One region of the Staphylococcus sp. M0911 genome, then DNA from elsewhere that is predicted to be linked to it. Evidence: predicted binding sites of a transcription regulator. Region 1 holds the regulator's gene; each other region holds the start of a gene.
What was found. The regulator NrdR, encoded in region 1, represses ribonucleotide reductase genes. The targets are predictions, from matches to a motif close to AACACNATATATNGTGTT.
Positions count from the first base shown of each region.

Region 2: the regulator NrdR is predicted to act here: its motif matches at 1,647-1,664, upstream of nrdD (anaerobic ribonucleoside-triphosphate reductase).
Region 3: the regulator NrdR is predicted to act here: its motif matches at 2,807-2,824, upstream of nrdI (class Ib ribonucleoside-diphosphate reductase assembly flavoprotein NrdI).

Region 1 covers NZ_CP022881.1:1,141,641-1,145,945, reverse strand. Annotated here, with positions in the region: partial or broken gene ssp1_RS12160 (hypothetical protein) at 1-45, opposite strand, end outside; gene dnaI (primosomal protein DnaI) at 138-1,058, opposite strand; gene ssp1_RS05635 (replicative helicase loading/DNA remodeling protein DnaB) at 1,059-2,441, opposite strand; gene nrdR (transcriptional regulator NrdR) at 2,442-2,912, opposite strand; gene gap (type I glyceraldehyde-3-phosphate dehydrogenase) at 3,199-4,224, opposite strand.
Region 2 covers NZ_CP022881.1:292,953-297,257, reverse strand. Annotated here, with positions in the region: gene nrdD (anaerobic ribonucleoside-triphosphate reductase) at 1-1,604, opposite strand, end outside; gene ssp1_RS01330 (CHAP domain-containing protein) at 1,926-2,675, opposite strand; gene ssp1_RS01325 (ArgE/DapE family deacylase) at 3,036-4,256, opposite strand.
Region 3 covers NZ_CP022881.1:2,002,267-2,006,571, forward strand. Annotated here, with positions in the region: gene nrdE (class 1b ribonucleoside-diphosphate reductase subunit alpha) at 176-2,281, opposite strand; gene nrdI (class Ib ribonucleoside-diphosphate reductase assembly flavoprotein NrdI) at 2,244-2,642, opposite strand; gene ssp1_RS09775 (DMT family transporter) at 3,441-4,305, shown strand, end outside.

The DNA of each region.
Region 1 (4,305 bases):
AAAGTAGTAATAATTTAATTTATTAGCCATATTCTCATCAAACAACGGCTTTCTGTGTAACAGTGATTAAATTATCATGTCTTCAACAGTTTCAACGATTTAGATTTGATTCTATTATACAACATTTTATGAAAATATCAATTGTTTCTAAAGTTTTCACCTTTTAAGAAATAAGGTGTGGATAACGTCTTAATACGTTCAATAATTCGAGCTGCTTTCGTTTTTTCTGCACCCTCACGTGTCATTGATAAATGGTGTTCTAATTCATCATAACTTAAATTAGAAGTAAAGAAAGTGGGTAATTCATGAACCATTCTATAATGCAATAATGGGCCAATAACTTCATCTCTAACCCATGGCGTTACTTCTTCTGCACCAATATCATCTAGCATTAAAATGTTAGCTTCTCGAATTCTTTGTAATTTTCTTTCGTAACTCCCGTCCTTAAAACCACCTTTTAATGTGCGAATGTATTCGGGAAGATAAACTATAGTAGATGGCACTTTTTTAGCTTTGAGTTGATTTGCTATGGCACCTAAAATAAATGACTTTCCAGTGCCAAAAGGTCCATACAGATATAGCCCTTTGACATTCTCACCATTTATTAACTTTTTGCATATATCATTAACTTGCATTGCAATATCCAATCGATTACGTCCAGTTGTATAAATATCTTTAATCTTTGCATTTAAAGTATCTCTCTGCATATGATGTGATGTAATCAATTGAGAATTAAGTCTTTCTTCATCATATTTCACTTTACATGGGCATGGCAAATAGCGGATTTTAATACGTTCATTTTCGATATATAATTCTGGTATATGGCCTTTAACAAAATTAGGACATTCATTATAATGATGCCCATCATAGTGCTTTTGTTGATCTTTATATTCTTGTAGAACGTTTAAATCTTCATCAATCATGGCATTAGTTAATTCTGATTGATGTTCATTTAAAAATTGCTTAACATCAGGATCATTAACAACTTGCTGACGTATTTTAGCAATTCTCTTTTCGAAATCTTTATTTGAACCTACAATATTCTTAAAGCTTTCCATCTAATCCTCCTCCCAATCTTTATTTAATTGTTCTAAGAATGCTTGTCTATCCTTTTCAAATTGTTCATCCTTTTCATCTTTTGAAAGTTCTGTAGCATTCGGATTATCTCTTTCTTCTAACCATTTAGGTGTTTTCTCTCTAGAAACCAATTTACTTTTACGATTATAACCTTGATAAGGTTGCGATTTATTCTCATAAGATGGTTTAGGTTGATTAACTTTCAAGGCATATTCATAAGCTTGTTTAGCCGTAGTAATCCCTTTCTTCTTCCAATTCGAAGCAATTTCAAAAATATATGATTTTGGTAATTTCATATCTTCTTTGAGCATAACAAATTGTAATAAGATGTTAATAACTCCAAAGTTCATTTTTTCTCTATGAATTAATTCTTCAATCATATTCTTTTGAGACAATGTTGGTTCTGATTCAGACCATGAGGCTAACATATCAATTGGACTCGTCTGTTCTAACAATTGAAGCCATTGTTCCGTATCATTTTCAGGATTAGGGATTTCATTAGATTGGTTCGAATTTTCACTTTGTTTAATGCTTTTATTCAATTCTAATTTAGGTAATTGGTTTTCATGTTCTATTAAATAATATGAACGCGCTTGTTTACGCATCTCTTCAAAAGATAATTGTTGAGCACTAGTAATTGAATTCAATATAATATGTTTCATCGCGTCAGCCGTTAAACCATATAAAGTTGCAAGTTGAATAATAAGACTTTTAGCGTCTTTTGTCACGATTTCATTTGAAATGAAGTGGTTATGTAACATCTGTTTCAACATATCAAAATCAAAAGATTCATTAGACAAATCAAGTCCTTGATACTCACTCGCTTTAGGTATATCTTGTGTGTCGATATCTAATATTCTATTGGGTACTTTAAAGACATCTGTAAACTTTCTCGTTGTTTGTTGATACTGCGTTAAATCTCTAAAAGTTTGTTCAAAATGTTTCTTTAGTACTTGGTATCTTTTTTTATCAACTTCACTATATAAAAATACAGATAACATAGGGTCATTGAAAAATTGGGATGCTGACGGCGGCTGAATCAATTGATATATAAAATGTGTTTGTTGCTCATCATGTTTAACAAATGATTTCATTAAACCAATTGCTTCTAACAAATCCATTTGATTTCTAAAGTCGATTAAATTTTCTTTAAGTTCATTCATAATGACATAATGGGTTAATGGTTGTTCAATATCATTGGAAAATTGATGCATAAAATGATATAAACCAATTGCTTGAGGTCCAATTAAAGGTGTAAACAGACGGTTTAATATTTCAAGATGTTGTGAGTTTAAATAAAAATCTTGTATCACTTCAAAACTATCTTGTGGTCTTAACCCTAATTCAAAGGAATTTAACCCCATTTATAAATCACTCCGTTTATTATCATTAAGAATACCTTGCATTGAGGCCAATAGTTGATCAATATCTTTAAACTCTTTATATACAGAAGCAAAGCGAACATAAGAAACTTGATCAACATGCATTAATAAGTTCATTACATGTTCTCCGATTTCTCTAGATGAAATCTCAGTATGACCCTCATCTCTTAATTGCCACTCCACTTTATTTGTTATATCTTCTAGTTGTTGGTATCTCACTGGACGTTTTTCACATGACCTAACTAATCCATTCAAGATTTTTTCTCTTAAAAATTGTTCTCTCGTTCCATCTTTCTTCACTACTATTAATGGACTCACTTCAATATGTTCAAATGTTGTAAATCTTGTACCACAATTTTCACATTCTCTTCTTCGACGAATCGCGTTTGCATCTTCTGCATGACGTGAATCTACTACTCTCGAATGCGTTGAATTACATTTTGGGCATTTCATGATTGTCACCCTTTTCTATTTAGATTATGCTCAATTATACTATAAATTCGCACGTTACAAAAGAAAGCACCTTTTAAATTATATGACTAAAAGTGTAAACTATTTTATATCATTAAATATAACAACCTAAATAAAAAATGTGACATTTTCAAAAATGATGTTAAATATAAATTTTTCTCTATTTAATTTATGATAAATTTGATACCCCCACTTTATAAGAACAAAAAAACTGCCAATGTAACCTTTAGCATTAAAAGTTACATTGGCAGTCGCTAAAAAATGATTTTTATACAGCTTCTACTGCTTTATGAGATTCTATCAATTTACCAATTTGTTCTGCTACTTCAACAACTCTGTTTGAATATCCCCATTCATTATCATACCAAGCGATAACTTTAACTTTTTTATCACCCATAACCATTGTAGATTGTGCATCAATTACTGCAGAATTTGGATTTGTATTAAAATCTACTGAAACAAGTGGTTCGCTTTCTACATCCAATACACCATCTAAATTTGCATTTTTGAATGCATCATTAATTTGTTCTACTGTTACATTTTGTTCTAAATCTACAACTAAATCTACAAGTGAAACATTCTTAGTTGGTACTCTTAGTGCCATTCCATGTAATTTACCTTCTACTTCAGGTAGTACCTCTTTTAATGCTTTCGCAGCGCCTGTAGATGTCGGAATTATACTTTCATTACATGAACGCGCTCTACGTAAATCTTTATGTGGGTTGTCAATATTCTTTTGGTCATTAGTAATTGCGTGTACTGTAGTCATCAGACCATTCACAATACCAAATTCATCATTTAATACTTTAGCAACCGGCCCAATACAGTTAGTTGTGCATGATGCATTACTGAAAATATCGTATTCATTAACATCTAGCTTTTCATCATTGACACCTTTCACAATCATTTGAACATGACCACCTTTAGATGGACCTGTTAATAATACTTTTTTTGCACCAGCATTAATATGTGCAATAGCTTTATCACCATGATTGAATTTACCAGTTGCTTCGATGACAACATCTATATCAAGTTCTTTCCAAGGTAAGTTTTCTGGATTTCTATCTGAAACTAATTTGATATCTTGATTTTTATAACGAATGCCATTTTCAGTAGCTTCTACTTTTTCGTCGAACTTACCATGAGTTGTATCATAATTGATAAGATGTGCAATTGTTTCTGGAGGGTAACTTGCATTAATTGCTTTTACGCTTAAGTTTTCATTTTTTAAAGCAATTCTTAATACCATTCTACCTATTCTACCCATACCGTTAATTGCTATATTCGTTGTCATTTAAAGCACCCCTTGACCATTTATTTATATGTTATACTTTATGGCATTAGTATAACATAATAAATTATTTTTGAAAGCGTT
Region 2 (4,305 bases), 850 kb from region 1:
TCATAAGCATAATCCCATACCGCTTCTAGTGCTTTAATATTATGATTTAATTTAGGATACTCACAATAATGGATAAAGCCACCACTCGCATAATAGGGATAATCTTTTTCAAAATCTAATTTTTCAAATGGCGTAATATCTTTTCTTACATCATAATGAAATGAATTTTGATAATAACCTTTACTTGTAATATCTGGAATATCTCCAAATCGTTCTTGATCTAAACGGCAAAAGCGATCAGTCAATGACTCACTAGGTGTACTGTATATACTGAACCAAATGTCATATTGTTTTGTCCATTGCTTTTGCAGACGTTGCATTTCTTTTAATATTTCAATTGTAAATGCTTTGGCTTCATCATTATGTTCCCAATTAGGACCATAAAAGACTGTAGCAGTTTCATATAATCCGATGTATCCCATGGAAATCGTAGCTCTTTTATTCTTAAATAGCGCCATTACATCTTCATGATCATCGAGTTTATATTTAAACGCACCGCTTTTATATAAGATAGGTGCATTATTAACTGTCGCTTCTTTTAATCGCTCTATTCTATATACTAAAGCATCGTGCATCAACGTCATTTTGTGATAAAAAATTTTCCAAAACGTTGTCATGTCACCTTGTGATTCAAGCGCGATTCTTGGTAAATTGAGAGTAACAACACCTAAATTGCAACGGCCATTATTTTCATTTTCACCTTGTTCATTACGCCAACTTGGTAAAAAAGATCGACATCCCATCGGCGCTTTAAAATCGCCTAATAGTTCAACGATTTTGTCGTAATTTAATATATCAGGATACATACGTTTTGTTGAACATTCTAACGCAAGTTGTTTAATGTCATAATTAGGATCATCTTTTTTCAAATTAATACCATCTTTAATTGAAAATACTAATTTAGGGAAAATGGCTGTGACACGATCTTTACCTAATCCTTTAATTCTCGTTTTCAATATCGCCTGCTGTATTTTACGACTTAATGTATCTGTTCCTAAGCCAAATCCTAATGTGACGAATGGTGTTTGACCATTAGAGGTATACAGTGTATTAATCTCATACTCCAAACTTTCAATGGCGTCATTAATATCTTTAGTAACTTGTTGCTCTACATATGTTTCTAGGTGCTCAGCTTTAACATAGGCCTGTGCTACTTCACGATGATGTCGCTCATTATATTGTGCATACTCACTCAATAATTCATCTACACGATCCACTGTACATCCACCGTATTGACTACTAGAGACGTTCGCAATAATTTGTACAAGTTGTGCTGATGCTGTCTGAATCGATTTTGGAGATGTAACATTGGCATTACCTATTTCAAAGCCATTTTTCAGCATGCTTTTTGCATCAACTAAGCAACAATTTGTTAATGGTTGAAATGGGTGATAATCTAAATCATGAAAGTGAATGTCACCATTTTGATGCGCCTCAGCAATATGTTTAGGCAATAAATAATTTAAAGCATATGATTTTGAAACAATACCTGCCGTTAAATCGCGCATAGTCGAAAAGGTATTGCTATCTTTATTAGCATTCTCATTTACGATAGTTGGATCCTTCTCAATCAAACCCGTTAATGATTGTTCTAGTTGATTCATCTTACCACTCTTTTCTATATATAGTGTTTATTTAAAATTTAAAGCACAATATATAGTATTACAATGTATAATCGATGACTTAACTAAACTGTCATAAGTTTATTACTAATTCATGAACAACTATAAAAATAATCATTCAATTTTTGAAATCATTGTTTTGAAAATTGAAGTATGTCAAATAATAATAAAACCCCATGGAGGCAAGAATTTAATCACAACCCTGACAAATATGTCACACACATTCAAAATTTAATCCAAAACAAAAAAAGAACTCAAAATAATATTTAATATTATTTCGAGTTCTTATTTGAATATAAATCATTATGAAATGTAGTTGTATGAACCAGCTTGGCTAGCTGAAATTGTACGAGTTGAAACGTTACCTGGTCCACCATTATAGTTCATTTCTGAAACTTTGATTGAACCATCACTATTTACATTTTCAACATAGGCAACGTGACCAAATGCACCTTGTGATGTTTGCATAATTGCACCTTGTTTAGGTGAATTACTTACATTATAACCATCTTGTGCTGCTGCGTTTGCCCAGTTACTTGCGTTACCCCAATTAGAACCAATTTTACCGCCAACTTTGTCATATACATAATAAGTACATTGACCAGCAGTATACGCATTTGAACCAGAACCTGATTGTCCAGAAAATGCAGTTGAGTTATTTGAAGATGGCGCATTTTGTGTAGTCACTTTGATGTTTTTATCTGATGTTGAATAATCAGCACCTAATCCGCCACCTTGATTATTGGTATTGTCAGTTGTGTAAGATTGTGTATTTTGATTATTGTTTGTAGCGTTATTTGAATTGTAGTTTTGAGTAGCTTGGTTACCATATGAATAACTATTGTTATTGCCTTGTTGTTGGCTAGGACTCCAATTACCTTTCCAATCATAGTGGTAGTTACCTTGTTGATCAATCGTATATGTGTATTCATATGAATAAGGGTCATTAGGATTATATCCGTTATTGTTTTCTGCTGCATCTGCATCATGTTGCATTAAACCAAATGTTGCGAAACCTGCTGTTGCAATTGTAGCTGTAGCGATTTTTTTCATTTTAAATATCCTCCTAAGAATGATAAAGCTTTTTTGATTACTATCTCGTGGCTACCTTCAATTTTCTATAAACATATAAGTTTTTTCTTCGTTAAATAACGACAAGACACACTCTAACAAACAAGCAAGCTTTTGTGGGCAATGTTAAGATTTTGTAAATGAATCATAATAATCCAACATTTTTTGTAAAATTGTTGGGTTATCATTGTAATGGGTTTCAAAAGGGTAGCTACGCAACTTAATCATTTTGTTCATATTAATTATTACTACGTATGTAATTTATCTGACAATTTCCAGCATAAAAAAACTAAGATTATTGCATTTCATTCACGCAATAATCTTAGTTCATCTCACTTTCCTTTATTTGGTTTTGTTTAAATAATTCAACATTACTTGTTGATACATATCTGTATAGTCTAAATATCTTGATTTATAAACATATTCATCTGTTTTGTGTGCCATAGTCATATGACCTGGGCCAATAATAGCTAAATCAAAGTCTTCATCTTTATCTACTAATAATTCTGCTGCATCAGTCGCCCCAACTAAACCAGATACTTTAAATTCATTATTATAATCTAAAAAGCTTTGTACTAACGTGTTATCTTTTTGAGAATATACGGTTTGATGATCGACAGTCACTTCTAAAGAAAGTCTGTCACTATCAACCTCTTCTATCGTATCTTTAAATAATTGTTCAATGGCTCGATTATCATATTCAGGTACAGTTCTCACATTAAATTCAGCATAGGCTTCTTCAGGAACTGTATTAAATTGTTCTCCACCTCGTATAATCGAATTAACAATAACCAGTCCTGCTGCTACGTCTTCAACTTTTTCTTCCGTCTTATCGTCAACTTGGTCTCCAAAAAATTCATCTATAAATGGGTGAACATCAAGTGCATGTGTTCCTTCGTTTTTCTTGATATCATCATACTTTTCTTTAATTTTTTGAATAAATTCAATGAGGGTATTAATCGCATTATGTCCCAGTGATGGTAATGAGCTATGTGCGGGCACGCCTTTAGATGTTACTTTTAATCCCATGGACCCTTTTGAGGCGTAAAATACGAAGCCATCTGACGGTTCGGCAATAATTAAACCATCTAAATCATCAACATAGCCTTGTTCTTTAAGTTTCTCTGCCCCTGACATTTCTCTTTCTTCTGCTGTAGTAGCCATTAATCTAATTGAACCTTGTTGTAGATGACCTGACGCTTTAATTTCAATCATAGCAATAACTAATGCTGCTAAACCGCCCTTCATATCAGTCGTACCTCGACCGTACAATTTACCATCTTCTTCTGTTAATTTAAATGGATCATGCTTCCATTCATTATGATCCCCAGCATCAACAACATCCATATGCCCTGAGATACCTAGTTTCGGTGACCCTTCACCAATTTCGGCAATTAAATTCGCTCGATTATCGTCAACTTCCTGAATCTTAGAGTCTATATCATATTTGCTCAATAATGATTTAAGATATTTACATACTTCAAGTTCATTATCGTTTTCAGTATTGATCTCAATCAAATCCGACAGTATTTGAATTTTATCCTCTTTAGAAAAAACACTCATGTTATCACCTTCATATTATGTGTATAATTACTTATTTCTTATTTATTAT
Region 3 (4,305 bases), 860 kb from region 1:
ATCCTTATTAAGGTTATGTATTTCAAGGTTAGAACATCTACGTTGCATACTTTGAGAAATACTAAATATGCTCTTTAAAGTCAACGTGTAGTCCCAACCTTTTTAAATCTTAATATTCTATAATCCACTTCAATAATAATACTTACTATTTAATGTATCACGTTTATTTATCGTATTAAATTGCACAACTTGTACATTCTTCTACACTTAATAATTTATTACGTGTGTAATATAAAGATTTTAAACCTTTATGATGTGCATATACATATAATCGAGAAAGTTCACGTGTAGAAATTTCTGAATTAACATATAAAATAGTTGAAATACCTTGATCAACATGTGTTTGAATAGTTGATACTAAATCAATTAATTTCATTTGATCTGTATTAAATGCTGATTTGTAATACCACATTGTTTCAGGTGATAAGAATGGCATTGGATAAAATGTTTCAGCATTACCATAAGTACGTCGCTCGATTTGATCAACGATAGGCATTACTGAGCTTGTTGCATTTTGCACATATGAAATACTTTGTGTTGGTGCAATTGCTAAGCGATAAGCATGATATAGACCGTATTGCTCTACATCTTTTTGTAATGCTTTCCAATCTTCTGCTGTAGGAATTTCAAAACCTTTGAATAATTCGCGTACTTTTTCAAATTGTGGTTCAAATTCTTGTGAAGTATAGAACTCGAAATATTTTCCATTTGCATAATCTGATTTATCAAAATCAAGATATTTTTCTCCACGTTCTTTTGCAATTTGCATTGAACGCTCAATTGAATAATAGTTCATCATCATGAAAAAGATGTTAGCGAAATCTTTAGCTTCTTCTGACTCATAACCAATTTTATTTTTAGCTAAGTAACCATGTAAGTTCATTACACCAAGTCCTACAGAATGTAACTCACTATTAGCTTTTTTAACGCCAGGTGCGTTTTGAATATTCGCTTCATCACTAACAACTGTTAATGCGTCCATACCAGTATGAACCGAATCTCTAAATTTTTGGGATTCCATGACATTCACAATATTTAATGAACCTAAGTTACATGAAATATCTCGTTTAATTTCATCTTCTGTACCATAATCATTAATAATAGATGTTTCTTGTAATTGGAAAATTTCAGTACATAAATTGCTCATTTTAATTTGACCAATATCTGAATTAGCATGTACTTTGTTCGCATTATCTTTGAACATCAAATATGGATAACCAGATTGTAATTGCGTTTGAGCAATTGTATTTAACATTTCACGTGCATCTTTTTTCTTTTTCTCTACGTTAGGGTTTGCAACCATGTCATCATAATATTTTTCTAAATCAATATCATCTAAAGTCACACCATACTCTTGTTTTACAGTGTGTGGCGCAAACATGTAGAAGTCTTTACCTTCTTTTGCTAGGTCGAAGAATTTAGAAGGCACGATTAAGCCTGTAGAGATAGTTGATAAACGTAAATCTTCATCTGCATTTACTTTTTTAGTATCTAAAAACTCTTCAACATCATAGTGGAAGATGTTTAAATATACAGCACCTGCGCCAGGTCTTTGACCTAATTGATCTGCATAACTAAATCCACCTTCGAGTGACTTAGCAACAGGTAATACACCTTTGGCTACACCTTTTATACCTTTAATTGCTTCACCACGTGCACGTAATTTAGATAAATTAATTGCAACGCCACCGCCAATTTTACTTAATTGCTTCGCGGTTGAATCAATAAAGTTGATGGAATTCAAGCTATCATCCACTTCTAATAAGAAGCAAGAAACTAATTCTCCACGTCTTGCTCTACCCGCATTTAAAAATGTAGGTGTTGCAGGTTGATAACGTTGTTCTACCATAGCTGAAATAAATTGTTTAGCTTGATCTTTGTCTCCATTAGCTAAGTACATTGAAACAATGGCAACGTGTTGATTATAATCTTCTAAATATTGTTGTTTATCATTCGTTTTAAGTGCATAGTCTTTGTAAAATTTACTTGCAGACATGTAACTAGCAAATTGGAAGTTAATTGACTTCGCATATTCTGTGATTTCTACTAAGTCTGAATCACTGTATTTTTCAAAAACATTGAAATAGAAGTTATTGTCTACAAGATAGTGTAAACGTTCAATTTCGCTATCGAAATAAATCGTTTTGTCGTGGATTTCTTCCAAATATACTTTGAGCGCTTCTTGGTCTTTTTCTAAATTAAAAAAACCATTATCTTTTCGTTTTGTAACTTCATTATTTAATTCAATGTGATTGTACTTCTTCTCGTCCATAGTTTTCATTAAAATTACCCACCTTGTTTTTAAATTCGATAACGTCTTTATTAGTGCCTTGCACTTCAAACTTCATTAACAACGGTACATTATAGTCTTCAGAAATAGAGCGCCCTGCTTTAGCAAAATTTTGCCCCCAGTTTCTATTACCACTGGCAGCTACCGCTCTGAGATATGAATGATTAACATCTAGAAATGATTGTACTTGTTGAGGTACTTCGCCAAAGCCTATTGTTCCAGTAACTAAAATATATGGTTCATTAATAGGATCCGTACAATTTTCTGATGTAATTTCCATTACATTTTCGATTTCAGCACGTTTAATAAATCTGCGTACATTACCTGAAAATGAGAAATATACTACTTTCATTGGATCGCCTTCTTTCACCAATCTTTAAACAATTAAAAAAGAAGTTCTCCTATCATGACAGGAAAGCTTCCTACAAAATATAGTGTTGTAGAATGAAATGAGTCACTAAAAGAAAAGTTTATAAAAACTATATGACCTTATCTTGATATTAGATTTTATTTTGAACCACAAGATATTGTGGTTGATTAGAAATGTAGATCTATATAGTATAAGTAAACATTTTGTGCGGAAACACTGTAAACGAGAGATTATTCTATAATTACTAGTGTCATTTTGCATTTAAATTAAGATTATTCCATTTATTAGTATCAGCTACAGACACAATATATTGTGTCTGTTTATCAATATCGATACTATATTCTGTGTTTCATTATACATAATACCTAAACTTATTTAAAGTTAAAGTTTTATGTCAAATGTTCGTCTTTTCTTCTGAACATGCACCACTACACCTTTAGTCTTACACAAATAAAAATAAAAAAATTTTTCAGTTAAAATTACTTGCTTTTTATAAAAAATTATACATTAAGCTTAAGGTCTTGATTCTAGCTCAACCCTGTTAAAATAAAGGATACAATCAATGAAGAATCGAAATTAAACTGCAATCGTTTTCAGTTATATGCAATCATTTTAATTCTCACAAATGATTTGAAACTAGATTATGACTCTTCCCTAACAGAACGTACGTTCGTATTATGATTATATATTTCACCCACTGTTTTTTCAAGTCTTTTATGCATATCGACATCATTTATGCTACTATAATAACGTTAAACTTTTATGAATGAGGCGATAGTATTGAATCCTAAAATCAAAGGTATAATTGCAATACTAATATCTGCGATAGGCTTTAGTTTTATGTCTGTCTTCTTCAGATTATCAGGCGATTTACCTGTATTTCAAAAGTCTCTAGCAAGAAATTTAGTTGCAATGTTCATACCATTATTCTTCATATTTAAATATAAACAACCAATGTTTGGTAAATTAAGTAGCCAACCATTACTTATCTCAAGGTCAACACTCGGTTTAATAGGTGTATTGCTTAATATATATGCACTTGATCATATGGTATTGAGTGACGCTGATACATTAATGAAGTTAAACCCCTTCTGGACTATATTATTATGTTTTATCTTTTTACATGAAAAAGTACGAAAATATCAAATTTCAGCAATGATCGTTGCAATACTCGGTATGTTACTTATTGTAAAACCAGAATTTTCTTCTTCGTTTATACCAGCATTAATTGGACTACTTTCAGGTATATTTGCTGCATCAGCATATACTTGTGTCCGTGCTTTAAGTACTAGAGAAGCACCCTACACCATTGTATTTTATTTTTCACTATTCTCAGTAATTGTACTTATCCCATTTTCAATTTTTACATTTGAACCAATGAGTAAATTACAATTATTATATTTATTCGGCGCAGGTTTATCAGCTGCAGTGGGCCAAATTGGAATCACACTAGCCTATAGTTTCGCAGCAGCAAAAGATATATCTATTTTCACTTATGCTTCAATTATATTTACAGCAATATTCGGCTTCATATTATTTGGTGAAACACCTGATTTATTATCAACAATCGGATATGTTGTCATTATAAGTGCAAGTTACTATATGTTCGAAAAAGCACGTCGCGAATCAAATCAACAACAACAAA